3 regions of the Rhizobium sp. WYJ-E13 genome follow, and region 1 is predicted to be linked to each of the others. Evidence: predicted binding sites of a transcription regulator. Region 1 holds the regulator's gene; each other region holds the start of a gene.
What was found. The regulator PhoB, encoded in region 1, activates phosphate uptake and scavenging genes when phosphate is short. The targets are predictions, from matches to a motif close to TGTCATNNANCTGTCAT.
Positions count from the first base shown of each region.

Region 2: a site for PhoB is predicted at 3,777-3,793, ahead of phnF (phosphonate metabolism transcriptional regulator PhnF). Genes of this name have one in related genera too.
Region 3: a site for PhoB is predicted at 5,934-5,950, ahead of KQ933_RS03050 (acid phosphatase). Genes of this name have one in related genera too.

Region 1 covers NZ_CP076853.1:143,705-153,949, forward strand. The annotation lists gene ppk2 (polyphosphate kinase 2) at 1-151, opposite strand, end outside; gene phoR (phosphate regulon sensor histidine kinase PhoR) at 397-1,620, shown strand; gene KQ933_RS00720 (substrate-binding domain-containing protein) at 1,819-2,853, shown strand; gene pstC (phosphate ABC transporter permease subunit PstC) at 3,019-4,500, shown strand; gene pstA (phosphate ABC transporter permease PstA) at 4,497-5,819, shown strand; gene pstB (phosphate ABC transporter ATP-binding protein PstB) at 5,834-6,649, shown strand; gene phoU (phosphate signaling complex protein PhoU) at 6,694-7,407, shown strand; gene phoB (phosphate regulon transcriptional regulator PhoB) at 7,539-8,222, shown strand; gene KQ933_RS00750 (hypothetical protein) at 8,446-8,673, opposite strand; gene KQ933_RS00755 (GcrA family cell cycle regulator) at 8,954-9,484, opposite strand; gene KQ933_RS00760 (aspartate aminotransferase family protein) at 9,907-10,245, shown strand, end outside.
Region 2 covers NZ_CP076853.1:4,140,820-4,151,064, forward strand. The annotation lists gene phnK (phosphonate C-P lyase system protein PhnK) at 1-642, opposite strand, end outside; gene KQ933_RS20440 (alpha-D-ribose 1-methylphosphonate 5-phosphate C-P-lyase PhnJ) at 639-1,514, opposite strand; gene KQ933_RS20445 (carbon-phosphorus lyase complex subunit PhnI) at 1,511-2,617, opposite strand; gene phnH (phosphonate C-P lyase system protein PhnH) at 2,622-3,230, opposite strand; gene phnG (phosphonate C-P lyase system protein PhnG) at 3,230-3,706, opposite strand; gene phnF (phosphonate metabolism transcriptional regulator PhnF) at 3,826-4,563, shown strand; gene KQ933_RS20470 (hypothetical protein) at 4,910-5,164, opposite strand; gene KQ933_RS20475 (2,3-bisphosphoglycerate-dependent phosphoglycerate mutase) at 5,294-5,929, opposite strand; gene dapB (4-hydroxy-tetrahydrodipicolinate reductase) at 5,952-6,776, opposite strand; gene KQ933_RS20485 (ABC transporter ATP-binding protein) at 6,795-8,582, opposite strand; gene KQ933_RS20490 (glucokinase) at 8,735-9,751, opposite strand; gene KQ933_RS20495 (methylglyoxal synthase) at 9,780-10,160, opposite strand.
Region 3 covers NZ_CP076853.1:617,146-627,390, reverse strand. The annotation lists gene KQ933_RS03080 (VOC family protein) at 1-759, opposite strand, end outside; gene KQ933_RS03075 (DUF1579 domain-containing protein) at 871-1,335, opposite strand; gene KQ933_RS03070 (thioredoxin family protein) at 1,425-2,168, opposite strand; gene KQ933_RS03065 (MarR family winged helix-turn-helix transcriptional regulator) at 2,258-2,704, shown strand; gene KQ933_RS03060 (MerR family transcriptional regulator) at 2,817-3,224, shown strand; gene KQ933_RS03055 (aldo/keto reductase) at 3,193-4,182, shown strand; gene KQ933_RS03050 (acid phosphatase) at 4,247-5,791, opposite strand; gene KQ933_RS03045 (cytochrome-c peroxidase) at 6,002-7,300, shown strand; gene KQ933_RS03040 (organic hydroperoxide resistance protein) at 7,352-7,774, opposite strand; gene KQ933_RS03035 (MarR family winged helix-turn-helix transcriptional regulator) at 7,902-8,378, shown strand; partial or broken gene KQ933_RS03030 (MFS transporter) at 8,441-8,713, opposite strand; gene KQ933_RS03025 (L,D-transpeptidase) at 8,928-9,653, opposite strand; gene KQ933_RS03020 (L,D-transpeptidase) at 9,829-10,245, opposite strand, start outside.

The sequences.
Region 1 (10,245 bases):
CTTCCTCAAGCTTCTTCTTGTAGGGGTAGCCGCCGGATTCCAGCGCATGTTCATCCACCCAGTCGGGCAGGGCGGGGTCGTCAATATCGAAGACGTGCTTCTTGCCCCTGATATCCAGCTCTGAAGCTCTGCTTTCGACGTCTTTGGCCATCGTCCTCTCCCGCGCACAATGATTTCGTTTTTCGGCAGGCGAACATATTTATCATTGAAAATCAAATCCGCTGCGTAAGCAAAGCGCAATCCGGTGCCGCGCGGCTGCGGCTTTTCGCGCAAGTTTCTCAAACGGAAAACTTCTGTCATGAAAGCCGGCTATCAGGCAGAGTTTGAATATAAAGAAAACGAATCGATGCCGTGAGGGGCGCTTTGGAAGACGAAACGTCATGGACGAAAAGCCTGTTGGCACGCATCCGGCGCGAACGCCCGGTTTTGCTGGCAACGCTGCTGAGCGCGCTGGTGGCGCTTGCTGCGGGCATGAACAAATGGATCGTGCTCGCCCTGCTGCTCGTGATGGTCGTCACCGCGCTTTTCAAGGAGGCGCCGGTCATCAGGGCTGATGTCGTCGAGCCGGTCGAACCCGAGCCTGAAGTGCCTCAGAGCCGCCTGCCGGAGGTCTCCGCCACGCTGGCCGGTCTCGATATCCCGGTCATGGTGCTCTCGCAGGATGCCTCGGTGCTGTTCCAGAACCGCGCGGCCGAAAAGGCCTTCGGCGAGGTGACGCTCGGTTCCCATATATCGGCGAGGCTGCGTTCCCCCGGCGTCCTGGACATGGTGCGCGAAACCATCGCCACCAACGCGCCGAACCAGATCGAACATTCCGAGCGCCTGCCCTCCGAGCGTGTCTATATCGTTCGCAGCGCCCCGGTCGAATTCAAGGATGATGACGGCCGCGACGAGCGCTATTACATCCTCTCCTTCCGCGATATTTCCGAGGTGCGCCGTATCGACCGCATGCGCTCGGATTTCGTCGCCAATGCCAGCCATGAGCTGCGCACGCCGCTTGCCTCGCTGCGCGGCTTCATCGAAACCATCCAGGGTCCGGCAAAGAACGATCCCAAGGCGCAGGCGCGCTTCCTCGGCATCATGCTCGACCAGGCAACGCGCATGAGCAGACTGGTCGACGATCTCCTGTCGCTGTCAAGGCTTGAGCTGAAGTCGCATATCGCCCCCGATGAAAAGGTGGATTTGGTGCCGCTTCTCGGCCATGTCAGGGATTCGCTTGTGCCGCTCGCAAGGGATGTCGGCGTCTCGATCAACCTGCACCTGCCGGAGGGCCGGGTCGAGGTGCTGGGAGATCGTGACGAACTCGTCCAGGTCTTCGAGAACCTGATGGAGAACGCCTGCAAATACGGCCAGGAAGGCGAGGTTGTCGATGTCTGGCTGAAGAACGGGTCGGGCCAGCCGGTGGAGGTCAGTGTCGTCGACAGAGGCCCCGGCATTCCAGCCGAACATGTGCCGCGCCTGACGGAGCGTTTCTATCGCGTCAGCATCGAAGACAGCCGCTCGAAAAAGGGCACCGGCCTCGGGCTTGCCATCGTCAAGCATATTCTGACGCGCCATCGTGCACGGCTGATCGTAAAATCCGAAGTCGGCAAGGGAACGGAGTTTACCGTGCGTTTCTGACGCATTATGTCGCACACAATTTAATACCGCTATATTTTTACGTTTAATATCAATGATTTATACTGTCATAAATGTTTCACCGATCTGACATAAAAGGACGGTGCTTAAGGCGCTAAGAGAGTCCTGCCGATGAAAAAAGGCAATGCGAGGGCCTCTTCGAGGCCGCACTCACACAAGCCCAAATGCCGGGAGATTCAAATGAACACCTTTAAACTTACTGTTGCCGCGCTCGCTGCAACCGCCGCTTTTGCTGGCGTTGCTGTTGCCCGCGACCAGATTCAGGTTGCTGGTTCCTCCACCGTCCTGCCGTACGCAAAGATCGTCGCCGAGTCGTTCGGCGAAACCTTCACCAACTTCAAGACGCCGATCGTCGAATCAGGCGGCTCGAGCGCCGGCCTCAAGGAATTCTGCAAGGGCGTCGGCGAAAACACCATCGACATCGCTAACTCGTCCCGCGCCATCAAAAAAAGCGAGATCGAAGCCTGCCAGGCTGCCGGCGTAACCGACATCCAGGAAGTCAAGATCGGTTATGACGGCATCGTCTTCGCAACCGACGCGTCTAACCCCGATGTCGCTTACGTTCCGGCCGACATTTACAAGGCTGTGGCTGCCCAGGTCGTCGTTGACGGCAAGCTCGTCGCCAACCCCTACAAGAAGTGGTCGGAAGTGAACCCGAAGCTTCCGGCTGTTGATATCGCTGCCTACATCCCCGGCGAAAAGCACGGCACCCGCGAAGTCTTCGAGGAAAAGGTCTTGGCAGCTGGCTGCGAAGCATCGGGCGCCGCAGAAGTCATTAAAGCCGCCATCTCGGACAAGGCCGCTCAGGGCAAGGCCTGCATCGCAGTCCGCAAGGACGGCGCTGCAGTCGACATCGACGGCGACTACACCGAAACACTGTCTCGCATCGCCGCCAACAAGACCGCGGTCGGCGTATTCGGCCTCTCCTTCTATGAAAACAATGCTGACAAGCTCAAGGTCGCGACCATGAGCGGCATCGTTCCGTCGACGGAAACGATCGCCAACGGCACCTACCCGGTTTCCCGTCCGCTGTTCTTCTACGTCAAGAAGGCACATCTCGGCGCCGTTCCGGGCCTGAAGGAATATGTCAACTTCTTCGTATCCGACCAGATGATCGGCCCTGAGGGTCCGCTCGCCGAATACGGCCTTGTTGCCGCTCCGGATGCAGAGCGCGAAGCGATCCGTAAGGACGTAGAGGCTGGCAAGACCATGTAATGACTTTGCCGGCGCGACGCTTGGGGTGTCGCGCCGGCATCGCCTTATCTGCCCGGCACCGTCAGGTGCCGTGCGGATGAAATTCTTCTCCATGATATTGAAGCCGATGGCATGCTCCTGGAGCTGCCGGGCTCTTTGGGGGCTGTGGGCCTGGGGACGTAACGAATGAGCACATCCATCATACTCTTGTGCCTGGTAGTGATCGGCGCCGTTGCCTATGTGGCTGCGCGCAGCCGCGCTGCCGCACTTTCCGGCGGCAGGTCTTCTGCCCTGCATTCGCGGCCGGCCTATTATGGCTCCTATGCCGCGATCTGGGCTGTTCTGCCGTCCCTGATCGTTCTGTGCGTCTGGCTGGCTGTCAGCCCGGGCATCATATCCTCCTCCGTTCGCGGCGCCTTTCCTGAAGACGTGAAGGCCCAGCCGGCCGTCCAGCAGGACCTCGCCTACAGCATGGTCGCCACGGTTGCCCGCGGCATGAACATGCTGACGTCGGATGAGGTTTCTTCCCTCTCCGGCGATCCCGCCGGCCTGCAGGCAAAGCTCAGCGAGAAGGGCGTACCGCTCGCCGGCGAGCCGCAGCCCTATATGATCGATGCCGCAAAGACCCTGAACGCGGAGAGCATGACGAGCCGCATCTTCATGACGGCGATCGTGCTGCTTATCTCCGTTGCGGGCGCCTTCTACGCGCTTCGTTCCGTTGCTCCGCGTTTCCGCGCCCGTAACCGCGTCGAGCGCGTCATGCTCTGGGCGCTTCTCGGGGCATCCTCCCTCGCCATTCTGACGACGATCGGCATCGTGCTCTCGATGCTGTCGGAAGCGGCCCGCTTCTTCGCGGTCGTTCCCTTTGCCGACTTCTTCTTCGGAACGGTCTGGGATCCGCGCTTTGCCGGTGCAGGCAGCTCCTCCTTCGGCCAGTTCGGCCTCATCCCGCTGCTGCTGGGCACGCTCTATATCGGCTTCGTCGCCATGCTCGTTGCCGTGCCGGTCGGTCTCTTTGCCGCCATCTACATGGCCGAGTATGCCTCTTCGAAGGTCCGCTCGCTTGCCAAGCCGCTTCTCGAAGTGCTGGCCGGCATTCCGACCATCGTCTACGGCTTCTTCGCCCTTGTCACGGTCGGCCCGTTCCTGCGCGATCTCTCGGCGAATGTCAGCGGCCTCCTGAGCGGCAATTATACCAACTTCATCCAGGCGCAGAGCGTCATCACCGCGGGCATCGTCATGGGCATCATGCTGATCCCCTACGTCTCCTCGCTCTCCGATGACATCATCACCGCCGTGCCGCGCTCGCTCCGCGACGGCTCGCTCGGTCTTGGCGCCACGCGTTCCGAGACCATCAAGAAGGTCGTTCTGCCGGCGGCACTTCCCGGCATCGTCGGTGCCCTGCTGATGACGGCGTCCCGCGCCATCGGCGAAACCATGATCGTGGTTCTCGCAGCCGGTGTCGCCGCCCGTATCCAGATCAATCCCTTCGAGCCGATGACGACAGTGACCGTCAAGATCGTCAACCAGCTGACGGGTGACCTCGAGTTCACCTCGCCGCAGACCCTGGTTGCCTTCGCCCTTGGCATCACGCTGTTCTGCATCACGCTCTGCCTGAACATCTACGCGCTCTACATCGTGCGCAAATACCGGGAGCAGTACGAATGACGAATATTGTTTCCCCCGTCGCCGGAGTGACCGTTTCCAAGGCGCCCGCGCGCCGCGACATCGGCATCAAGCGCCGTTATGCCGCCGAGCGCCGCTTCCAGGCCTATGGTATCGCCGCGATCGCCTTCGGCCTGATCTTCCTGTTTATCCTCCTGTGGACGGTCATCGGCAAAGGCTATACCGCCTTCCAGCAGACGGCGATCACGCTGCCGATCGAGTTCACCGAGAAGACCATCGACCCGGGCAACAAGCGTGCGACCGATCCCTCGGTTCTGATCGCCGCCAACTACCCGGTTCTCCTGCGCGACGCGATCGTCAAGCAGCTTGGCATCAATGCGTCCAGCCGTCCTGACGTGCGCGACGCAACCGCCATGCTGTCCAAGGGTGCGCCGATCCAGCTGCGCGACATGGTCGTCGCCGACCCCCAGATCATCGGCAAGACCGTCAATGTCACGCTACTCGCCGATGCCAATATCGACAGCGCCAACAAGGGCCAGATCGACCTCACCGTCGATGAGAAGAACCGCAAGGTGAACGACAAGCAGCTCGGCTGGATGAACGAGCTGAAGGCGAGCGGTGCTCTCCACAAGCAGTTCAACACCGGCCTCTTCGTCAACGGCAATTCCAGCCGTCCCGAAGCTGCAGGTCTCGGCGTCGCTCTCATCGGCTCGCTCTACCTGATGCTGATCGTTCTCGTCCTTTCGCTGCCGATCGGCGTCGCCGCCTCGATCTACCTCGAGGAATTTGCGCCCAAGAACAAGCTGACGGACCTGATCGAAGTCAACATCAACAATCTCGCAGCCGTCCCGTCGATCGTCTACGGTCTGCTCGGCCTGTCGGTCTTCATCAACTTTGCCGGCCTGCCGCGTTCGGCATCGCTTGTCGGCGGGCTGGTGCTGGCACTGATGACGCTGCCGACGATCATCATCGCGACACGCGCGGCGCTTCGTGCCGTGCCGCCATCGATCCGCGCAGCCGCACTCGGCCTCGGCGCCTCGAAGATGCAGATGGTGTTCCACCATGTGCTGCCGCTCGCAATGCCCGGCATCCTGACCGGCACGATCATCGGCCTTGCCCACGCACTCGGCGAAACCGCGCCGCTGCTCCTGATCGGCATGGTCGCCTTCGTCGCCCAGGCGCCGACCACGCCGCTCGATCCTTCCACCGCACTTCCGGTGCAGGTCTACATGTGGGCCAACGAAGCCGAGCGTGCCTTCGTGGAAAGAACCTCGGGTGCCATCATCGTCCTGCTCCTGTTCCTGATCGTCATGAACCTCGGAGCTATCCTCTTGCGTCGTCGCTTTGAGCGCCGCTGGTAAACGGAGTAAAGATCATGAACATGTTGACGGAAGCTGCAGTCGAGAAGGCGCTGGACCAGAAAATGAACAACGTCCCGTATAAGATGATCGGTCAGGATGTCTCCGTCTATTACGGAGAGAAGCGCGCGCTTTTCGATGTCAATCTGAACATCCGCGAAAACACGGTGACCGCGCTCATCGGCCCGTCGGGCTGCGGCAAGTCCACCTTCCTGCGGTCGCTGAACCGCATGAACGACACGATCGACGGCTGCCGGGTCACCGGCAAGATCACGCTCGACGGCGATGACATCTACGATCCCGATATCGACGTCGTCGAACTGCGCGCCCGCGTCGGCATGGTGTTCCAGAAGCCGAACCCGTTCCCGAAGTCGATCTACGAAAACGTCTCCTACGGCCCGCGCATCCACGGCCTCGCCAAGTCCAAGGCAGACCTCGACCAGATCGTCGAGTCCAGCCTGCAGCGCGCCGGCCTCTGGAACGAAGTCAAGGACCGCGTGCATGAATCGGGTACCGGCCTTTCCGGCGGTCAGCAGCAGCGCCTGTGCATCGCGCGCGCCGTTGCCGTCAGCCCGGAAGTCATCCTGATGGACGAGCCCTGCTCGGCGCTGGACCCGATCGCGACTGCAAAGGTCGAAGAGCTGATCCACGAGCTGCGTGAAAACTACACCATCGTCATCGTGACGCATTCCATGCAGCAGGCCGCCCGCGTGTCACAGCGCACGGCCATGTTCCACCTCGGCAACCTGGTTGAGGAAAACGATACCGACAAGATGTTCACCAATCCGGACGATCCGCGCACCCAGGACTATATCATGGGCCGGTTCGGCTGATTTTGGCGATGTGAAGCCTTCCCGATTTTCGAGGACAAAGCCCCATGGCATCGACACATATTTTTTCCGCCTATGACGACGATCTGAAATTCCTGTCCCGGCGCATTTCCGAGATGGGTGGTCTTGCCGAACAGATGGTCGGCGAGGCCGTCCGTGCGCTGGTCAACGGCGATACGGCGCTCGCCCAGAAGGTCATTTCCGACGACGTGATCCTCGATCACGCGGAACGCGAAATCAACGACAAGGCGATCGTTACGATCGCCCGTCGCCAGCCGATGGCCTCCGACCTTCGTGAGATCATGGGTTCGATCCGCATCGCCGCCGACCTCGAGCGCGTCGGCGATCTCGGCAAGAACACCGCAAAGCGCGTCATCGCCGTGCAAAGCACCGGCGTTCCCCGCAAGCTTGCCCGCGGTCTCGAGCATCTCTCCGAACTGGCGCTCGTCCAGCTCAAGGAAGTGCTCGACGTCTACACGACGCGTTCGGCTGACAAGGCCAAGTCCATCCGTGAGCGCGACGACGAGATCGACGCGATGTACACCTCGCTGTTCCGCGAACTTCTGACCTACATGATGGAAGATCCGCGCAACATCACGAGCTGCACGCATCTTCTCTTCTGCGCCAAGAACATCGAACGCATCGGCGACCATGCGACCAACATCGCCGAGACGATCTACTACATGGCAACCGGCGCCCAGCCGGAGGGCGAACGTCCGAAGGACGACAGCTCCAATACCGTCGGTGCGGTCACGGAGTAATCCGGACCTGCCGATTGCATATGCGCGTCCCATGCGGGGGCGCGCATGGGTGCAGCCAATTCCGAGTTCCTGCATGATCCCTGCTTAAATCACCCCCGGTTTAAGGATCATGCATTAGGAGACTGACACGCATGATCCCAAGAGTTGCAGTTGTTGAAGATGAAGAGGCGCTGAGCGTGCTTCTCCGCTACAACCTCGAAGCGGAAGGTTTCGAGGTGGATACGATCCTCCGTGGCGACGAGGCCGAAATCCGGCTTCAGGAGCGCACGCCCGACCTGCTCATCCTCGACTGGATGCTGCCGGGCGTTTCCGGCATCGAGCTCTGCCGCCGGCTGCGCATGCGGCCGGAGACCGAGCGTCTGCCGATCATCATGCTGACGGCGCGCGGCGAAGAGAGCGAACGCGTTCGCGGCCTCTCGACCGGCGCGGACGACTATGTCGTCAAGCCCTTCTCCACGCCGGAACTTGTCGCCCGCGTCAAGGCGATGCTGCGTCGTGCCCGTCCGGAGGTTCTTTCCAGCGTTTTGAAGTGCGGGGATATCGAGCTCGATCGCGAAACCCATCGCGTTCATCGCAAGAGCCGTGAAGTCCGCCTCGGCCCGACCGAATTCCGCCTGCTCGAATTCCTGATGTCGTCGCCGGGCAGGGTCTTCTCCCGCTCGCAGCTTCTGGACGGCGTCTGGGGCCATGATATCTATGTGGACGAGCGCACGGTCGACGTCCATGTCGGCCGCCTGCGCAAGGCGCTGAACTTTTCCAACATGCAGGATGTCATCCGCACCGTTCGTGGCGCGGGATATTCCATGGAAGCCTGATCCGAGTGATCGGAGGTCCAGACGGGTCGCTCGGGTTCTCCCGGGCGGCCCGTTTGTCTATCCGGCTGCGTTTTTAGGAGTAGGCGTTGCCTCGCTCACACTTTGACCGACATGTTTCTTGCACCGCGAGGGCTGAAGCCATGATGGGGAGGGCTGCTATACGCCATCAGGAGACGTTAGCTTCGGCTCGCTCGTGCGGCCACCCTTGTCTCCCTTGATGTGATCATGGGGAGCTCAGGTCCAGACCGAGCATGCTGCTAAGGACAAAGGCGAGGAGCCCCACGCCGAGTAGCGCCAGCGCGAAGACTGCGGCCATCATGCCGCCCGTGCGCAGTACCGCTTGCCGCTCCCCCATCTCGCTTCGATCGTAATGCCACTTGATGGCGAAGAACATGGCCGTTCCCAAAGCGAGAACCTTGAACGTAACGAAGACTACAGGGACCCAATCCATATCAGATACTCTCATGTGCACCAGCTACGCGCCTTATGATCCCATCTTAGGCAAACGCATACGTCCTATTGTGCAAGGCTGATATGTAACAGCAGGGGGCGGTTTCCTGGCCTGTATCGTCGGGTTCGGGAATGACCGCTTAGGGCCGCCAGAAGGCTTTGAGCACTTATTGCCCCACCGACCAGTTCCACGCCAGGAGTTCAGCGATGGGAAAAAATTCGCCCCCCTGCGCGTCAGCGAAGAGGGGCGACGAATGCTGCATCTCTGGGCAAGGCGTGGATCAGGCGACCCGGACAGCCTTGCGGCGTTCGCTCATCGGCTGATAGGCGAGACGCTGGTGGTAGTTGCAATAGGGCGATGAATCCGGGGAGTCGCAGCCGCAAAAGTAGAAATCGTCCTTCATCGGATCGCCGACCGGCCATTTGCAGGTGCGTTCCGTGAGTTCCGTCAGGCCGAGGCGACGGGAGATAGGCACGACCACGTTTTTGGCCGGTACATATTCCATTTCCTCGACAGTTTCGATCTCGATCTCTTCCTTCAGGACAGTTGCGCCCTGCTGGCGGGTAACGGTGCGGGTGGTGATGCGAGACGCATAGTTCGGGGCGCGGGGAGCCGAGGTATTGCGCTTCGGTGCACGCGCAGCGGTTGCCGTGCCGCCGGCCTTGGCGCGGCCAGGAAGACTGAGCCGGTGAACCTTGCCGATAACAGCGTTTCTACTGACGCCGCCAAGTTGCGCTGCGATCTGGCTGGCGCTCAGCCCCTCCGACCAAAGCTTCTTGAGCTTTTCGACACGCTCGTCTGTCCAGTTCATGCCCTGTCTCCACCTTTCGCGTTGGTGATGGCAGAATCCCTCACCGTTGCCTCGGAAACTTCCAAAGCAAGAAACGCCCGATCAATTTTGGTGACTAGTTCCGCCGCATGCAGTCTAGTAATTGAACTTTAACCTAGTGTGAGCCTGACTCTGTGACAAGAGTCGCAGGAATCCGATGAATCCGAATTCGTAGTTTTCCCCAACTTGCTTCCCGAGAGAGTCATTTCTGCAACATTAGCTGTTGATAGACCTGTAAAGCCGATTACCGGCTTGACGCATGCGCTAAATCCTCAGTTTTGTTGACATTGCAGTGCGAAAAGTAAATAGTGGTCCGGGCCGCCGAAAGGCGGCATTTTTAATTTTTCGGACCTGGTTTTCTTAGCCGGAGTCCGGTGCCCGGAACCTGATCAGGAGATCGCGCCATGGCTGAAGCCTCGCCGCTTTATGACACCTATTCTCGTGCCCCATTGCGGTTCGAGCGAGGTGAAGGCGTCTGGCTGATCACCGACACCGGCGAGCGATATCTGGATTTCGGCGCGGGCGTTGCCGTCACATCGGTGGGGCATGGCAACCCGCATGTCGTGGCCGCGCTCAAGGATCAGGCTGACAAGGTCTGGCACCTTTCGAACGTCTACGAGATCCCCGGCCAGGAGAAGCTTGCCAAGCGGCTGACGGATGCCACCTTCGCTGACAAGGTGTTCTTCACCAATTCCGGCGCTGAGGCTCTGGAATGCGCGATCAAGACGGCGCGCCGCTACCAG
Region 2 (10,245 bases), 350 kb from region 1:
GACGGCGAGGTCATGCGTGACGATGATGGCCGAGAGGCCGAGATCGTTGACGAGGCCGCGCACCAGATCGAGCAGACGCGCCTGCACCGAGACGTCGAGACCGCCGGTCGGCTCGTCCATGAAGACGAGGCGCGGGCCGGTCACGAGGTTGCGGGCGATCTGCAGGCGCTGGCGCATGCCGCCGGAGAAAGCGCGCGGCTGGTCGTCGATGCGGCCGGTATCGATCTCGACACGCTCCAACCAATCGATAGCGGTGGAGCGAATCTTGCCGTAGTGACGGTCGCCGATCGCCATCAGGCGTTCGCCGACATTGGCGCCGGCAGACACCGTCATGCGCAACCCGTCAGCCGGGTTCTGATGCACGAAGCCCCAGTCCGTGCGCATCAGGAAGCGGCGCTCGGCCTCGCTCATGTGGTAGAGGTCGCGGTAATTGCTGTCGCGCATGTGATACTCGACACTACCTGTTGTCGGCATCAGCCGGGTGGAGATGCAGTTGAGCAGCGTCGTCTTGCCCGAGCCGGATTCGCCGACGATGGCGAGCACTTCGCCGGGCCAGAGCTCAAAGGAGACGTTCCGGCAGCCGATGCGGTTGCCGTAGAACTTTGAGAGGTCGTTGACTTTGAGAAGCGGTGTATCGGTCATTCTGCAGCCTCCCGGGCCAGCATTTCGCCGGCATGTCCGTGTGCACGGCGGTCTTCGCAATGGTCGGTATCGGAGCAGACGAACATGCGTCCGCCCTTGTCGTCGAGGATCACCTCGTCGAGGTAGACCTCTTCCGCGCCGCAGAGTGCGCAGGGCTTGCCGAAGCGCTGGATTTCGAAGGGATGGTCTTCGAAATCAAGGCTGACGACGTCGGTGTAGGGCGGCACGGCATAGATGCGCTTTTCGCGGCCGGCGCCGAAAAGCTGCAACGCTTCCGACCTGTGCATTTTCGGATTATCGAATTTCGGCGTCGGCGAGGGATCCATGACATAGCGGCCATGAACCTTGACCGGATAGGCATAGGTCGTGGCGATACGGCCGTTGCGGGCAATGTCCTCGTAGAGCTTCACGTGCATGAGGCCGTACTCCTCAAGCGCATGCATCTTGCGTGTCTCCGTCTCGCGCGGTTCGAGGAAGCGCAGCGGTTCCGGGATCGGCACCTGATAAACGAGCACCTGGCCTTCGCTGAGTTTTTCCTCAGGGATACGGTGGCGCGTCTGGATGATCGTCGCATCCTTGGTGTGGGTCGTAACCGCGACATTGGCGACCTTCTGGAAGAAGCCGCGGATGGAGACGGCATTCGTCGTGTCGTCGGCGCCCTGGTCGATGACCTTGAGAACGTCGTCAGGCCCGATGATGGCGGCCGTTACCTGCACCCCGCCGGTGCCCCAGCCGTAAGGCATCGGCATTTCTCTGCTGGCAAAGGGCACTTGATAGCCGGGAATGGCGATCGCCTTCAGGATCGCGCGTCGGATCATGCGCTTGGTCTGTTCGTCAAGATAGGCGAAATTGTAGGTGGCGAGATCACTCATTCGGCGGCCTCCTTTTGGGTCTCGCCGCTGTTGCGGGCGGCTTCGAATTCGCGGCGCATGCGGCGGACGAGGTCGAGTTCGGCCTGGAAGTCCACATAATGCGGAAGCTTCAGGTGCTCGACGAAGCCGGTCGCCTGTACGTTGTCGGAATGGGAAATGACGAATTCCTCGTCCTGCGCCGGCGCGGTAATGTCCTCGCCGAGCTCTTCAGCCCGCAGCGCACGATCCACCAGCGACATGGCCATCGCCTTGCGTTCGCTCTGGCCGAAGACCAGGCCGTAACCGCGGGTGAACTGCGGCGGCGCCTTGGCCGAACCCTTGAACTGGTTGACCATCTGGCATTCGGTAAGTTGGATCGTGCCGAGCGAGACGGCAAAGCCGAGTTCGGCCACGTCGAATTCCACCTCGACCTCGCCGATGCGGATTTCGCCGGTGAACGGGTGGTTGCGGCCATAGCCGCGCTGGGTCGAATAGCCGAGTGCCAGCAGGAAACCTTCGTCGCCGCGGGCAAGCGCCTGCAGTCGAAGATCCCTGGTCATCGGGAATTCCATCGGCTCGCGCGTCAGGTCGCCCGTCTCGTGATCCTCGGGAAGCTCGCCGTCGTTTTCGATCAGCCCTTCCTGGCCGAGGATTTCGGAGACGCGCATGACGCGGCCGCTCTCCGCCTCGCGCTGCGCCGGCTCTTCCACGGCCTCGTCCGAAAGTAGCGAGGGATCGAGCAGGCGGTGCGTGTAGTCGAAGGTCGGCCCAAGCAGCTGTCCGCCCGGAAGATCCTTGTAGGTGGCGGAGATGCGGCGTTCGATCTGCATATTGGCGGTATCGAGCGGCTTCGAATAGCCGAAGCGCGGCAGCGTCGTGCGATAGGCGCGCAAGAGGAAGATCGCCTCGATCATGTCCCCGCGCGACTGGCGCACGGCAAGGGCGGCGAGCGTCCGGTCATAGAGCGAGGCCTCGGCCATGACGCGGTCGACGGCGAGCGCCAGCTGTTCGACGATCTGCTCGATGCCGATCGCCGGCACGGAGCGGTCGCCGCGCCGGCGGTCGGCGAGCAGGCGGTGGGCATTGGCGATGGCGGCCTCGCCACCCTTGACGGCAACATACATTAGCTCAGATCTCCGTTGCTGTGATCTTGGTGGTGCGCGGCAGGCAAAGGAATCGCTTGCCCGCCGTCAGCACGATGTCGACGCCGCGCGGGAAGAGCGCGCGGTTTTCCGTCCACAGACGCAGGAAGGTCTCCGGCAGGCCAACAGGCGAGATCTCGGTCACGCTCTGGATGCCGGGACCCATCAGGGTGAGCCGGCGGCCGCCTTCGAGGTCGGAGAGTTCGATCACGACAGTCGTGGAACGGTCGGGATATTCTTGCGTGCCGGCGGCAAAGAGGCCGAAGGTGGAAAGCGTCATGCCGGCTTCGACGAAAGCGAAGCGCGCTTCGGCCTTTTCACTGGTCAGCGGTGCGCCGGCGTGGAAGCCCAACCATTCCGGAACCGCCGACTTGGCGAGCCCTGCGGAAAGCCAGACGGGGGTGTCGTGGTCGCAGAGCGTCAGGCCGATCGCGCCGGCGGCGATTCCGAGCGGCGCAGGAGGCACAACGTCAGGCGTGACAGACTGGATCGTGCCGGGCCGGGCCATGCCGTCCATCAGCATCTTGAACACGCTCTGCGCATGGAAAACCGGCTCAGCGAAGCCGCCGGTCAGAACGTCGGTCTTGAGGCCCATCAGTCTTCTCCCCGAACCATGGTGAAGAAGTCGACGCGGGTTGCGGACGTTTCTTCAGCCTTGCGATTGGTGTCATCGGCGACCCGCCGGGCGATCGGCGAAAGCAGCCTTTCCTCCACGAAGCTCCTGGTCGCCTCTTCCTGCCAGAGGGCGTCGAAGATCGCGGAAAGCCGCGCCTTTTCGCGGTCGGTGCCGAGCGCCTGCGCGTGGCCGACCGAGCCGGAGGCAAGGCGCACCGTTGCGCGCGTCACCGTTACTTCGCCGAGGTTGAAGGGCGCCCCGCCGCCGCCGATGCGGCCGCGAACCATGACGAGGCCCGTCTCCGGGCCGCGCACCGGCTGAACGACCGGCTGTTCGGCAAGCGCATCCCACGCCGCCCGCAATTCCTGTGTCTCGGCGCGGGCGAGCAGATCGACGGTGCGTTTACGCCCGTCATCCGTTCGCGCCGCAGCTTCCGTCTTCTCCGCTGCCGCCATCATCTTTTCCTCAAAAATGTCTATTGATATAGACAACTATACAAGCTATATCTATCCCTAAATCGGCGACGTGACAAGCGTGTGACACGGCGCGTCCGAAAATGCTGGGCAGGGGTGCAATGGCAGGAATAAAGCAGCTGCAGCGGCAGACAGGGGTGGCGCTCTGGCGGCAGATCGCCGACAGGATCCGCGAGGCGATCAGCAGCGGTGCCTATGACGAAACGGGCATGGTGCCGCCGGAAACGGCTCTGGCGCTGCAGTTCGGCGTCAACAGGCATACCGTGCGGAGTGCACTTGCCGCCTTGGCACAGGAAGGCATCGTGCGTGCGGTTCAGGGCCGCGGTACGCTGATAGAACGCAAGGAGCGTCTGAATTTTCCGATCAGCCGCCGTACCCGCTTCACCGATGGTATCAGGGATCAGGCGCGTGAGACGCGCGCGCTCCTACTTGGCCATGCCGAGGAGGCGGCGGATTCAGAGGTGGCCCGCTGGCTGCACCTGGAGCAGGGCACGCCGGTGATCCGGCTGGAAATGGTGCGCGAAGCGGATAAACGTCCGGTTTCTCGGGCCACGAGCTGGTTCCCGGCCGCGCGCTTTGCTGGTATCGGGGAAGCCTACCGGACAGCGGGATCTATCACCAAGGCCTTTGCTGCCCTGGGCCTGTCGGATTATGTACGCGCCACGACGGAGATCACCGCCGCTCACGCCGATTCCGGTGATATCGCCGATCTGGGACTGGCGCCGGGCGCTATCCTGCTGATCACCAAGGCGATGAACACCGATCTGGAAGGCGTGCCGGTGCAATATTCGATCAGCCGTTTTGCGGCAGACCGGGTCCAGTTCACGATTGAGAATTGATGGTGGGGTGGGGACGAAAAGGCCGGACGCGTGTTGGATGCCACATATCGAACGACTGACATGCTCGCTCATGTCCTCCGAACAGCAAGTAGCCAGTCACTAAGGGCTCAAAACGACGTCGTCGAGAGCGTCGTGTTTTCACAGCTTCAAGCTCCAAATGATATAGACAAACAGACTGAACTTCTCGACGTAAGTGCCGCCAAACTCGGTGGAGAATATGATGGTTGGGAGACGACTGTTCATCGAGGCAAATAACCACAAACGGCTACCGCCGCCTTCGCCAGATCGGGCCAGACCTGAAAGACTATTTGATGATCACAGCAGCAACCAAGCTGTTCACGAAGAACTATTCAGGAGCATCAAAGCCGGGAATAGGGTTGCCGTCGGCACCCATCGCCACTCCGCCGCTCACGACGACAACGTAGGTGTTTCGTTTGGATGGTACCGGGTCATCCGGATCGCCAGCGAAAAACCTTACACCATTGCCTGAATTATCCGGATCATCCCAACGCCAGCCACGAGAGCTGGATGTTGGCTTCCCGACCCAGTGTGATGGAATTTGCGGCGGTCGGACCTTTCCCGACAAAATATCATCATCCATAAAGAGGTTCCAATTTCAAACGGCGGGAAGAATTTATGATGATGGCATCGGGGGGGCAGCGGCTAGTTTCGCCGCCACCGGCCGGGCATCCGCGCCCGGCCTCGACCCTCATCGCAACTCCGATCGCGTTCAGTGCGCGCCAGACATGTCGCCGAGCACTTCCTTGGAAGCGACTGTGGAATCGGCCTTCAGCTTGTAGACCATCGGCACGCCGGTCGCCAGATTCAGCGAAAGAACCTGCTCGCGGGTAAGGCGGTCGAGAACCATGACGAGCGAACGCAGCGAGTTGCCGTGCGCGGCAACCAGCACCTTTTCGCCACGCAGGACGCGCGGAAGGATTTCCGTGAGATAGTAAGGCCAGACGCGGGCGCCGGTGTCGCGCAGGCTTTCGCCGCCCGGAGGCGGAACGTCATAGGAGCGGCGCCAGACATGCACCTGTTCTTCGCCCCACTTGGCGCGAGCGTCGTCCTTATTGAGGCCGGAGAGATCGCCGTAGTCGCGCTCGTTCAGCGCCTGGTCGCGGATCGTCTCGAGATCAGGCTGGCCGACCTTGTCGAGGACGAGCTTCAGCGTGTGCTGCGCACGCACCAGCGCGGAGGTGAAGGCGATATCGAACTTGATGCCGTAATCGGCAAGCGCCTGGCCGCCGGCCCTCGCTTCCTGGATGCCGAGCTCTGTCAGATCAGGATCCTTCCAGCCGGTGAAGAGATTCTTGAGATTCCAGTCGCTCTGGCCGTGGCGAACGAGGACGAGGGTACCGCTCATGAAAAATGCCTCCGAGAAATGGTCAATGGGAAGAAAGCCCGAGAACGTCGAGCATGGAATAGAGCCCCGGCTTCTTGTCGCGCGCCCAAAGGGCTGCCTTGATGGCGCCACGCGCAAAGATCGAACGGTCGGTCGCGCTGTGGGACAGGGTAACGGTCTCGCCTTCGCCGGCAAAAAGCACGGAATGCTCGCCGATGACGGAGCCGCCGCGCAATGTCGCAAAGCCGATCGTGCCGGCTTCCCGTGCGCCGGTATGGCCGTCACGCACGCGTACGGACTTCGCGCCAAGATCGATATTGCGGCCCTTCGCGGCTGCCTCGCCGAGCAACAATGCCGTACCCGAGGGTGCATCGACCTTGCGCTTGTGATGCATTTCGAGAACTTCGATATCCCAGTCGGCTGAGTCGAGCGCCTGGGCGGCCTGCTGCACGAGAACGCTGAGCAGGTTGACGCCGAGGCTCATATTGCCAGATTTGACAATGCGGGCATGGCGCGCGGCCGCCGCAATCTTTGCATCGTCCTCCTGCGAGCAGCCGGTCGTGCCGACCACATGAACGATGCGGGCCTGCGCCGCAAGACCGGCGAATTCTACCGAACCATCCGGCGAGGTGAAGTCCAGTACGCCCTCGGCATGAAGGAAGGCTGCCAGCGGATCGTCGCCGATAATGATGCCAGTGGCGCCAAGCCCGGCGATTTCACCGGCGTCCTTGCCGACGAAGGGCGAGCCGGGACGCTCAATCGCTGCGTGCAGCGTCACGCCGTCGATGGAATGGATGAGACGGATGAGCGTCTGCCCCATGCGCCCCGCCGCTCCAACCACCACCAGTTTCATCGCAGCGTCGCTCATGTCAGTCCATCATCCCGATCAGTATGAATCAGAAGCCGAAGGCCTCTGCAGATTGTTGAGGCGAGCGTAAAGTCCGTCGTTGACCTTCGCAAGCGTCTCGTGATTGCCTTCTTCGACGACGCGGCCCTGCTGCATCACGATGATCTTGTCGGCGCGCACAACGGTCGAAAGCCGGTGAGCGATGACGACGACCGTTCGGCCGGTCATGGCTTCGTCGAGTGCCTTCTGCACGGCCGCTTCCGATTCCGTATCGAGTGCGGAGGTCGCCTCGTCGAGAAGCAGGATCGGTGCGTTGCGCACCAGCGCACGGGCGATCGACAGCCGCTGGCGCTGGCCGCCGGAAAGCGTCACGCCATTTTCGCCGACGGGCGTATCGTAGCCCTGCGGCTGCGCGAGGATGAAGTCATGCGCATAGGCAAGCCGCGCTGCCTTCTCGATATCCTCGTCCGTGGCTTCAGGGCGGCCATAGCGGATATTGTCGCGGATCGTGCCTTCGAAGAGGTAAGGCTGCTGCGAGACATAGGCGAGCTGCCGGCGCAGCGACTGCTTGGTGATATGGGCGATATCCTGCCCGTCGATCAGGATCTGGCCTTCCTTCGGATCATAGAAACGCGGAATGAGGCTGATGACGGTGGATTTACCGGCGCCGGACGGGCCGACGAGCGCCGTTGTCTTGCCGCCCTCGGCCGTCAGCGTCACGCCATCAAGCACGCGTTCATTGCCATAGGCAAACGAGACGTTGCGGAATTCGATCTTCGCTTCGGTGACAACAAGCGGCTTGGCATCCGGCAGGTCACGCTGGCGCGGTTCCATGTCGAGCAACTCGTAGATCATCCGGGCGTTGACGATGGCGCGCTCCATCTGCACCTGCAGGCGGGCAAGGCGCCGGGCCGGATCGTAAGCGAGCAGCAGCGCCGTGACGAAGGAGAAGAAGGCGCCCGGCGGCACGCCCTGATAGATCGAGCGATAGGCGGCATAGGCAAGCACGCTCGCGACGGCAAAGCCGGCAAAGCTTTCCGTCAGCGGCGAGGTACGCTCGGAAAGCCGCGCGATACGGTTCGCCCGGCCCTCGGCAGCGCCGATCAGCTTGTTGACCTTGTTCTCCAGCGCTTCTTCCATCGTGAAGGCCTTCACGATGGAGATACCCTGGATCGTCTCCTGCATGGCGCCGAGAACATGGCTGTTGAGGTCGACGGCCTCGCGGGTGGCCGAGCGCAGGCGTTTGGAAACGTAGCGCAGTGCATAAAGCAGCGGCGGCGCCAGAATGAAGACGGCAAGGCTCAGCAGCGGATCCTGCAGCACCATGACGCCGATCAGCGAGACGAAGGTCAGGAGATCGCGCACCGTCGAGGTGATGGTGAGGTTCAGGACATCGCGGATGCCGCTGACATTCTGGCTCACCTGGGCCGCGATTTGGGCCGAGCGCGCCTCGTTGAAGAAGCCGACGGAAAGCGTCATCAGGTGCGAATAGAGCCGGCGCTGGTAGCGGGCGACGATGTCGTTGCCGATCCGCGACAGCGCCACACCCTGTCCGTAGCTCGCAAAACCGCGCAGCATGAAGGCGATGAAAATGGAAAGACAGATGATCCAGACGACGTCCGCGCGCCTGTTGGCGAAGGCCTCGTCGATGATCGCCCGCATGATCCAGGCGGTAAATGCCGTCGAAAGTGCCACGATGACAAGGCAGGAGATCGCGAAGACATAGCCCCAGAGATGGTCCCGGCCGTTTTCCGCAATGATGCGCTTCAGGATTCCGGTCACGGTATCGCTGTTGACGTGTGGCTTTCTGCTGGCGGCGGCTTCCAAAAATAGGCTTCCTGTTTCAGGGCCGCATGCCGCAGGCGCGGCACGCATATGCGCGGGCTCTATAAAGAGTTGAGGGGGCTTTGGCTATAGCGCCGTGCGTCCCATGGGGGCGCACAAAGGCCGCTCTAACGCCTTGAAACCATGCTTCAGGCTCAGGCCAGCCAGCGCCGTCCATCCGTCGAAAGGCCGAAGTTTGCAGGCATCCGCGCATAGGAAGAAAGCCCGGCAAGAGCAGCCAGCGGATGCGTCACGACATAGGTCGGGATCGTGCGCAGCAGGGCCGAATGCGGCGCTTTGTCCTCGAAGGCTGCCCGGAATTCCGGCTTTTTCAGCGCCGGAAGGATCTTCTGCGAGATGCCGCCGGAGAGGTAGACGCCGCCGCGGGCCATGAACACCAGTGCCATGTCGCCCGCCACGCGGCCGAGATAGGTCGCAAACAGCGAGACGGTTTCGACGGCGACCTTATCGCTGCCGGCAAGCCCATGCGAGGTGATGTCCGCCGGGTCGCTCATTTCAGGCTCGACGCCATCTGCCGCACAGATGGCGCGGTAGAGGTTGACGATGCCGCGCCCGCAGAGGATCTGCTCGGCCGAAATGCGGCCCTCGATCGTTTCGACATGCGGGAAGATTTCATAGTCGCGTTTGCTGCGCGGCCCGAGATCGACATGCCCGCCTTCGCCGGGAACCGGAATCCAGGTCGACTGGGTGTGAACCAGACCGCCGACGCCAAGGCCGGTGCCGGGTCCGAGCACGACGCGGGACGCCACCATATCGCCCGAGACATTGCCGATGCGCTCGCGGTTTTCGTCGGAGAGTGCCGCGATCGCCAGCGCCTGTGCTTCAAAGTCGTTGACGACGAGTACGTCGACGAGGCCGAGGCCCTCGATCATCCTCTTCGGCCGCACTACCCAGGGGCAGTTGGTCAACGGGATTTCATCCGCCTTGATCGGGCCGGCGACGGCCAGGATCGCGGCGCGCGGCTGTACGGAGGTCTTGTCCAGCACACCCTTCTGGATCGCTTCGTCGATCGTTGCGTAATCGGCCGTGCGGACATTGGGAAACTGCTTCGGCTCCGCATAGGCATCCGTCAGGATGGAGAAGCGGGCATTCGTGCCACCGATGTCGCCGATCAGGATCGGAAAGGGCAAGGGAGTAGAGGATGCAGTCATGGCCGGTTCCGTGCTGTAGCCCGAGGGATCAGGCGTTAAGGGTAGGGAGAAGCTTTTCGGCTGTCGATTCGTTCAGCGCCATCGGAATGTCGTAGACGATCGCAAGCCGCATCAGCGCCTTGACGTCGACATCATGCGGCATTGGCGTCAGCGGGTCCACGAAGAAGATCAGGGCACTGACCTCGCCGGTGGAAATCAGTGCGCCGATCTGCTGATCGCCGCCGAGCGGACCGCTTTTCAGCCTGACAACGTGAAGGTCGGGCGCGGCGTCGAGCACGCGCCCGCCCGTCGTGCCGGTGGCGACGATTTTCCATCGGGAGAGGAGATCCCTGTTACGGCGGGCAAACGCCGCCATGTCGTCCTTCTTCTGGTCATGCGCAATCAATGCGAGGCATTTGTCGCCGGCCATGAACGGGGTTCTCCACGCACGTAATTCAATCGATTTGACCGCTTCTACACCAGGCGTTTGTGATTTGAAAGACAGCCGTCCGCCC
Region 3 (10,245 bases), 470 kb from region 1:
GAGGCAGAAATAGGCCCCCTGCGGATCCATCCCCTGACAGACCCAGCCGCCGGGAACTTCCATGGGACCGTTGACGACCTTGCCGCCGCCGGTATTGACGCGCTCGATCGCAGCATCGAGCGCCGGCACGGTGAAATAATAGGACCAGAAGGCCATGCCGACTTCCGGCGGGCGGGTCATCATGCCGCCGGTCTGTTTTCCGTGTTCGGCGAAGATGTGGTAGATGCCCATCGGTCCCATGTCGAAGTCCTGGTCCTTCGTCCAGCCAAAGAGCTTGGAATAGAAGTCGAAGGCCTTGGCGCCATCGTTGGCGTAGAGCTCGCGCCAGCCGACATGGCCGGGCGTGTCGAAGGGCAGTTCCGGTGGCGGATTTTCCATCGGCAGCGGCGTCATGATGCAGAGCACCGCTCCGTCAGGATCGGCTACCACGGCAAAGCGGCCGATGCCCGGAATATCGGCCGGCTGGCGGCGGACGGTGCCGCCATTTGCCGAGAAGTCGCGCGCCGATTGATCGACATCGTCGACGGCGACATAACCGGTCCAGTTCGGCGGAATGCCCTGCCCTTCCAGCTCTGCCGGAAAAGGCATCATGCCGGCGACCCTGACGCCGTTTGCTTCGAAGATGACATATTCCGGCTGGTCCGCCGCCGGCATTTTGCTCGATGTCCAGCCGACGACCGATCCGTAGAATTTTGCCGCCGCATCGGGGTCCGGCGTCATCAGTTCGCACCATATGAACTTGCCATGCGTATTGGACATCGTGTTCTCCTCGGTCCACGCTTGAGTTCTGTCTCGTTATTTTACGCAATTCCGGACACAAAACCGCTCTCGCACTTTTGCTGGAATTGCGCTTGAGATGTCCCGGCGATTTCAGCGCTTGCGGGTATATTTGACTTCCATGAACTGCTTCCAGGTGCCGTCAGCTTCCTTGACGCTTGACGTGAAGGTTCTGACGTTGTCGTCGAGGAAGGTGATCTGCTCGCGATAGTCGGCAAAGCCATCGCCTTCGAAGGCCGGCCCCCTGGTGTAGAGCGACAGAACATTACCCGAGGGCTCGACCTCGCCCTCATAGGTCCACATGTAGTCCATCATCGAGCCGATCCAGCTGCCTACATATTTGCTTTTGCTCGAGTCGTAGCCGAGGGTCAGGATCGTCGTCGCCTGCTTGCCGTCGGTCATTTCACCCGTGCCTTCGGCAACGAACCAGATGCCTTGCAGGGAGCGCACGGTCTCCTCCCAAGGCTTGTCGCCGGTCATGTCCGAAGCGGCAACGGCCCAGTGACCGACCATTCTCTCCAGGAAGGCGTGCTCCTTCAGCACTTCTGCAGTCTTCATCGTCCTTCTCCTCCGGATGATGGATGGCTGGCTAGATGTTTCAAGCAATTCCGAACGCAAAACCGCGCAATACTTTTGCTGGAACTGCGTTAGTGGCAGCAGGATGAAGCCTGGGGAGCTTCCTCATATTCATCGTGGCGTTTTACGAAATCCATGGTCGAATCTTCGTTGCGGCCCTTGGGGGCATGATCCAGGATCATCAACGTGCCGAGTATTTCTTCCGCACCGCGAGCATAGCTCGAATAGGTATGGAACACTTCCCCCTTCTCATTTTTGTAGAAGGCCGAAAGTCCAGGCAGTTCGTCATTGGCGTCAGAGGGCGCTGTGGGCGAGAAGTTATAAAAGACTTTGTCTTTGGCAAGGTCCTCAGGCGTGAAAGATACATGATAATCGAAGTTGAAATCGCTGCCGAAGGACGAAACCCAGGGGAAATTCCAGCCCATGCGCTTCTTGTAGGCCTCGATCTTGGCGAGCGGCGCACGGGCGACGGCAACAAGGGTCACGTCGTGGTGGTTGAGGTGGGGCAGCGTGCCGTCAAGATGATCGGCGAGGAATGAGCAGCCGGGGCAACCGGCCTCCCATTCGGGGCCGAACATGAAATGATAGACCATCAACTGGCTGCGGCCATCGAAAAGGTCGGCGAGCGATTTCGGCCCCTGCGGCGTGTCGAACATATAGTCCTTGTCGACTTTCACCCAGGGCAAAGCCATGCGCTCGGCATTCACCTTGTCTCTCAGATGGGTCGCCTCTTTCTCTCTCAGGAGCAAAGCCCGGCGGGCTTCGAGCCATTCCTCGCGGGAAACGACGGGATTTTGAGTCATCTTGTTCAGCATCGTCTACGCCCTCCTCCGGCGCGCCGGCATTTTCCGGCAGATAGTCTCCTCTTCTTGACTAAATACATTGATATCAATAGAAATAGATCATGTCAAATCCGATCGCGATTCCTTTTTCGACAACGCTTCTGGTGCGGGACACGTGCCTGTGCCTGCATGTGCAGCGCGCCGCCCGTGCGCTCGCAAGGCTGTTCGACGACGCGCTGCGGCCCGTCGGCCTTACCAACGGCCAGTTCTCCCTGCTGATGTCCCTGAACCGGCCGGAACCGCCGCCGATGGGTCCTGTCGCGAGCCTGCTCGCCATGGACCAGACGACGCTGACGGCGGCACTGAAGCCGCTGCAGCGCAAGGGTTTCGTCGATGTGGTGCCGAACCCGAGGGATCGGCGCGGCCGCCTGCTCTGCCTGACGGATGATGGGCGGGCGGCGCTGCGAAAGGCGCTGCCTATCTGGGAGAGCACGCATGCGGCGCTGGAAGCAAAACTGCCAAATGGCGATGCGGATGGGCTGAGGCGCGACCTGCAGCGTCTGGCGTGATCCTGCAAAACCCGGAATCTGACGACTGCAAAATCAGCCGCCAAAAGCCTCTTGACTTAGAGTGCGCTCGAAGCCGTAGCTTCCTTGGCGTCGTGACGAGAACAGGTGTCTCATGAAGATCAGTGACCTCGCGAGACGGTGCGGTCTGTCGGCTCATACGCTGCGTTATTACGAGCGTATCGGCTTGCTTCCCTATGCCGATCGCGACCGATCCGGACAACGCGACTATGACGCTTCCATCCTTTCCTGGATCGAGTTTGTCGGCCGTCTGAAGACGACGGGCATGCCGATCCGCGACATGCTGCTTTACGCAAAGCTTGCCGACAAGGGGAAAGCCACTTTCAGCGAGCGTCGCGAGATGCTCGAAGAGCATCGTGAGCGTGTCCGGGTCCATTTGACTGATCTCGAAGCCTGCCTTCGCGTCCTCGACGGCAAAATCGCCTCCTATGCAGAGGCGGAAGAAAGGATGAGAGATGACAAACGGAACATTGCAGAGACGCCGGCTCGGGCACGGACTTGAGGTCGGATCGATCGGCCTCGGCTGCATGGGCATGAACTGGGCTTATGGCGCAACGGAAGCGGACAGGGGCGAGGCGATCGCAACGATCCATCATGCGCTCGATCGCGGCGTAACCTTGCTCGATACCGCCGATGTCTACGGCCCGCATACCAACGAAGAGCTTGTAGGGGAAGCGATCAGAGGCCGGCGTGAGCAGGTTGTGCTTGCAACCAAGTTCGGCATCGTACGCGGATTAGAAGCAATACCTGGCACCCAGACAGTCAACGGGCGGCCCGACTATGCCAAGGCCTCCTGCGAAGGGTCCTTGCGGCGCCTCGGCGTCGACCACATCGACCTCTATTATCTCCACCGCGTCGATCCCGAAACGCCGATCGAGGAAACCGTCGGCGCGATGAAGGAGCTCGTCGAAGCCGGCAAGGTCAGGCATATCGGCCTGTCGGAAGCCAGCCCTGAGACGATCCGCCGGGCGCATGCGGTGCATCCCGTCACGGCTGTCCAAAGCGAATATTCGCTCTGGTCCCGCGATCCTGAAGGTGGCGTGCTGCAGACGCTGCGCGAACTCCGGATTGGCCTCGTCGCCTATTCGCCGCTCGGGCGCGGTTTCCTGTCGGGCGCCATCCGGTCTATCAACGATCTTGCGCCTGACGACTACAGGCGGACCTCGCCACGGTTCATCGATGACAATTTCGAGCGGAACCTCGAACTGGTCGCCGTGGTCGAAGAGATTGCGCGCCGCAGGAACGTGACACCAGCCCAGCTGGCTCTTGCCTGGGTGATGGCCCAAGGCGAAGATATCGTGCCGATCCCCGGCACCCGCCGCCGCAGCCGGCTGGACGAAAACCTTGGAGCGGCCGCCATCGATCTGACGGCACAGGATCTCGAGGAAATCGCCAGGACCCTGCCCCGCGCTGTCGGAGATCGGTACGGCGAAATGGGCATGCGCGAAGTCAACGGATGAACATCCTGACAGTACGAAGTCTTCTCCCCGGCATCCGGGGAGAAGACAAGACATTGCCGCGGCATCAGCGCGTCAGGTCGAGGGCGGCCGTCAGATTGCCCATCGGCGGCTCGTTGTTCAGCGCCAGCGCCTTGTCGCGGGCGAGCAGGCCCGGCAGCACCGGCAGGTCGTAGCGGGCGGTGATCAGGCGCAGGATCGAGGTCGTGTCGTACTGCGTGTGATCGACCATGCCGCCCTTGGCGTAGGGCGAGATGATGAAGGCCGGGATGCGGTTGCCCGGTCCCCAGCGATCGGCCTTCGGCGGAGCGACGTGATCCCAGAAGCCGCCGTTTTCGTCATAGGTGACGACCACGAGCATGTGGTCCCATTGCGGGCTCCTCTCCAGATGCGAGATCAGATCGGCAAGATGCTGGTCACCACTCGAAATATCGGCGTAGCCGCCGTGTTCGTTGAGATTGCCCTGCGGCTTGTAGAAGGAGACGGCCGGCAGTTTGCCGTCGTCGATATCCTTGATGAAGGCTTCCCCGGCAAGGCCGCCGTCTTTCAGGTGCTCGGCACGAGCGGACGTGCCCGGCGCGAAATTGGCGAAGTAGTTGAAGGGCTGATGGTGGAACTGGAAGTTCGGCACCGGCGTGGCATTTTTGCCGTCAAGGACTGCCTGCCAGGCGCCGCTATACCATGCCCAGGCGACGCCCTTCAGCGACAGCAGGTCGCCGATGGTGATTTCATGCTGCGGCGGCAGGGTGTTCGGCTGCGAAGGATCGGCATAGGCTGTATCGCCATCCTTGGCCGGGGCATTGGCGCTCGGCTGGTAGGGTGGCTGCATGGTGTTGACGGCGTAGAAATCAGGCGTGAGGTTGCCGTCGGAGACGAATTTCGGAGCGCCTTCGAGGGCGGATTTTGGTGCATTTTCGGCAACGGTCAGCGAAGTGCCGTCTGCATCAACCTTGGCGATGGTGGGTTTGGCAGGGCTCTTGTCAGCGTCGGCATAATAGGGCGCGCAGGCGCAGACCAGTGCGAAGTGGTTGAGGAAGGAGCCGCCGAAGGCGCCCTGAAAGAAGTTGTCGGCGAGAACGTATTTCTTGGCGACCTGCCACATGGGCAGGATAGAGCCGTCATAGTGGCCCATGACGAGGCTGCCGGAATCGGCCCAGGCGACGAACTTGTCGTTCTTGCCGCCGTCGATCTGCATCTGCTCCTGATAGAAGCGGTGCCAGAGGTCGCGGGTGATGACGGAAGGCGACTGCGCGAAACCCTTGGGATCGTCGATCGAGAAGGCGGCGTTGGCGAGATGTGCGGACTGCGCCTCGGTGACGGCTGGCGTCACACCCATGGCGGTCAGGCCGCCCCAGGCCGGCGGCAGTTCGGCAAGCGGCGCGCCATCGCGATCGAGCTGGCGTGCCTGGCCTTCGCTGACATTGGAGAGGCCATTGGCGCCCGGAAAGCTGCCATAGAGGTTATCGAAACTGCGGTTTTCGGCGTAGATGACGACGATATTCTGGATCTTGTCCATGCCGGCGGGCGCAGCATGAGCGGCCGTGGCTGATACCAGCGGCAGCATGGCCGAGCCGGCCAGCGAAAGATTGCGGAGAAGCTTCAGTCTGGTCATGGCGGTATACCTCATGGCTAAGGGGCGTGGCTAGAGGAGCGCCCGGCGGAAATGAAAAGGCCTAAGCGCAAGCGCGACGCTATTCCTGCCGTCTATCAACTTTGTGACATCGGGCGGGTCGTCGCCACGGCTGGCAGGCGCGCGTCATCAATCTGTTGCAGTCAGGTTCGATCATGGGGAGGACGATGTTAACCCATTGGAATCCTTGGCATGACGACAAAGATTATCTGGCTGCTGCGATCCGGTCTGGCGCTCGGTTTGGCGGCGACTGCGCTTGGTTTCAGCCTTCCGCCCCTGCGGCAAAGCAGCGCGGCCATCACCGGCGGCATACACCCCGGTCCGATGTCGCGGGCGGAGGCCTATGCCCGCGCCGAAGCCCTGACGGAACTCGGCCGCAAGATGTTCTCCGATGCCTCGCTTTCGGCCTCCGGCGTACAGGCTTGCGCCTCCTGCCACGATCCGCATCATGCTTTCGCCCCGGCCGCCGCGACGCCGGTCGAAATGGGCGGGCCGCATATGGACCAGCCGGGCCTGCGCGCCGTGCCGACCTTGCGCTATCTGCAGGCGGTCCCCTCCTTCACCGAGCATTTCTACGATTCCGAGGATGAAGGCGACGAAAGCGTCGACAACGGGCCGACCGGCGGCCTGACCTGGGACGGGCGCGTGGACCACGGCTATGACCAGGCGAAGATCCCGCTGCTTTCACCGTTCGAAATGGGCAACAGGGATGAAGCCCAAGTCGTCACCTCACTCAGCAAGGCGCCCTATGCCGACGATTTCAGGGAGATTTTCGGCCAGGAGATTTTCGGCGATGCCAAGGATGCCTTCCGGGGTGTGGTCGAGGCGCTCAGCACCTTCGAGCAGAGCAGAGCGGACTTCTATCCCTATTCCAGCCGCTATGACGCCTTCCTTGCCGGCAAGGGAGCACTGACGGCGCAGGAACTGCGTGGGCGTGAACTTTTCGAGGATCCGGCCAAGGGAAACTGTTCGAGCTGTCATCTGAGCGAGCCCGCCAATGACGGCGAGCCGCCGCAGTTTTCGGACTTCGGCTTCCTGGGGTTGGCGGTGCCGCGCAACATGGCGATCCCCGCCAACAGCGACCCTGATTATCACGATCTCGGCCTCTGCGGCCCTCAGCGTACCGACTTCACGGATCGGCCGGACTATTGCGGCCTGTTCCGCACGCCGACGCTGCGCAATGTGGCGCTGAAGAAGAGCTTCTTCCACAACGGCTACTTCCATTCGCTACGCGATGTCGTTTCCTTCTACGCCACGCGCGACAGCGATCCCGGTCGGTGGTACCCTCGGGATGCCGACGGTACGATCCGCAAATATGACGATGTTCCGCAGGCCTATTGGGACAATCTCAACCGCGACCCGCCCTTCGGCCGCAAGCCCGGCGACTCGCCGGCACTGACGGAATCGGAGATCGACGACATCGTCGCCTTCTTGGGCACGCTGACCGATGCGGATCAGCTGCCCAGCCCAGCACAACAAGCGGCGCACTGAAAAAAGCCGGAGTGATGCCCCCGGCCTTTATTCACTGGCGCTGCAGGACAATCAGGCAACCGTGACCGGAACTTCGGTCGAGGTGCGCATGGCGTGGCTATAAGGGCAGACGATATGGGCGGCCGCAGCGAGCTTTTCGGCGGTTGCCTTATCGACACCCGGGATGTTGACCGTCAGCGCAACTTCGATGCCGAAGCCGCCGCCATCTTCACGCGGGCCGATGCCGACGGTTGCGGAAACCGTTGTTTCCTCGGGAATCTTGACCTTTTCCTTGCCGGCCACAAATTTCAAAGCACCGAGGAAGCAGGCCGAATAGCCGGCTGCGAAGAGCTGTTCGGGATTGGTGCCGGTTGCGCCGTCGCCGCCGAGCTCCTTCGGCACGGTCAGCGTGACGTCGAGAACGCCGTTTTCAGAAACGGCGCGGCCTGCGCGGCCACCGGTGGCAGAAGCTTTGGTCGTGTAGAGAATAGGCATGACAATCTCCTTTGGTTAGCCCCGTTCGTCCGGGTTGAGTTTTTAATAACGTCCAATTAAATTGTACGCAAGTGAATTTTGCAAATTGCATTCAGAATTTGAAAAGAGGACAATGAGACCTCTGGGGATGGCAGCGATGAAAGCGAGAACGGCGAAAGTGATGGAAATACCGGAAGAGGAAAAGCGGCTGGAGAAGCAGCTCTGTTTCGCGGTCTATGCGACGGCGCACGCCTTTACCCGCGCCTACAAGCCCATACTCGACAGGGTGGGCCTCACCTATCCGCAATATATCGTCATGCTGGTGCTTTGGGAAAAGGCCGAACTGCCGGTCAAGACGATCGGCGAACAGCTCGATCTCGATTCCGGCACGCTCTCCCCCCTCCTCAAGCGGCTGGAGCAGAACGGCCTCATCAAGCGCCTCCGCGATTCCCGTGACGAACGGCAGGTCATCGTGTCGCTGACGCCGAAGGGTCAGTCGATGAAGGGCGAGATCAATACGATCATGTCTTCGATCGGCGAGGCGATCGGCTGTACGCTGGAGGAAATGGCCGTCATGCGCGACATGCTGCACCGGTTGCGGGGCAATCTCAACGCCAGCATATAGGCGGAGACGGAATTACGGCCTCAGACAGAATGCCCGCGCCTGATAGACGCGGGCAATTTGCGTTATTCCGCGGTCTGATAGGCCTGCTGGCGAACCGTTGCGGTCTTCGGGCCGACAGCGGCAAGCAGGGTGATCAGGATCGCCAGCAACGCCACGAAGACGATGCCGCCGATCCGGAAGGAAGCAAAGAGCAGACCGGAAGCAAGACCCGACTTGTCCTCCTCGACATCAGAGAGCGCGGCAACCTGGATTGCCGGATAGGTCATGGCAACCAGAATGATCGGATCGATATGGCCGACCAGTGTCACCCAAAGGATGTAGCTAAACTCCCTGATAAAAAAGCCGCCCGTGTTGTACGGGCGGCTTTGCTTTTTGGCTTGGCACTCCTCAGCCCTTCGCTTGCGCTTCGGGCGTTCGCTGCTGCAATCGATTCACTGGATCGATTGCTCGGGCTTCCCCCGACCGCTCCGGCCCTGCGCTTACGCTTCGGGCGTTCGTCGCTACAATCGATTCACTGGATCGATTGTTGCCGCTGCGCGGCACCTCTCCTCACTGCCAAACAACGATCGGGGTTTTGTTGGGGACGCGATCGTAGAGGTCGATAATGTCCTGGTTCAGCAGGCGCACGCAGCCCGACGAGACGGCCTTGCCGATGGAGCGCCATTCGGGATTGCCGTGCAAGCGGTAGAGCGTATCTTCACCGTCGGAGAAGATGTAGAGCGCGCGCGCACCGAGCGGGTTCAAGAGGCCTGGCTCCATGCCGCCACGCTCGATCGAGTATTTCGCAAGCTCCGGCTGGCGGGCAACCATCTCGTTCGGCGGCTTCCAGCGCGGCCATTTCTGCTTCCACTGGATCACGCCGTTGCCCGACCATGCGAAACCTTCGCGGCCGATGCCGACGCCGTAGCGCATCGCCATGCCGCCGGGCTGGACGAGATAGAGGAAACGCGAGGGCGTATCGACAACGATGGTGCCGGGCGGCTGGCCCGTCGGATCCACGACCTGCTGGCGATAGTAGCGCGGATCGATCTGCTGGTAGGGAACGGCGGGGATGAGGAAACCGCCGTCTTCGATTGGGCCGTACATGACGGCAAGTTCTGCTTCACCGGGCACGCTCGTCGTCTGGAACGGGCGGAAAGGAGAGCGGTAGCTGATCTGCATGCCGCCATTTTCGACCGTATTCGACGTGGAGGCACAGCCTGCCAGCGCGGAAGCCGCTGTTAAAGCCGAAAAGGAAAGAAAGCTACGACGGGAGAGAGGTTTATCGAGGCTCATGACGCGGGACTGGTTTCCTTCGTGATGCGGGGCTCGCAATAAACGCAGCTCACCCCTGATTCGTCCAATGCCGAAATCGACAAGGAAAGATCTATCGGCTTATGCTGAATAAACCATAGCATCACGCAGACGTGTCCGGCTCCGGGCAGACGATCTCGCCTGCCCTGTTGCAGCCCTACATCACAACGATCTCGGACTTGGCCGGCACTCGGTCGTAAAGGTCGACCACATCCTGATTGAGCATGCGTACACAGCCGGACGAAACCGCCTTGCCGATCGACTGCCAATCGGGGGTGCCGTGGATGCGATAGAGGGTGTCCTGGCCGTTCTTGAAAATATACATGGCGCGGGCGCCGAGGGGATTGGCGAGGCCCGGATTCATGCCGCCATTTTCCGCAGAGAAGGGGCGAACTTCCGGCTGGCGGGAGACCATTTCGACCGGCGGTGTCCAGCGCGGCCACTTCTGCTTCCACTGGATGACGCCGCGGCCCTTCCAGGCGAAGCCCTCGCGGCCGAGACCAACGCCGTAGCGCATGGCCTTGCCATTGCCTTCGACAAAATAGAGGAAGCGGTCCTTGGTATCGACGACGAT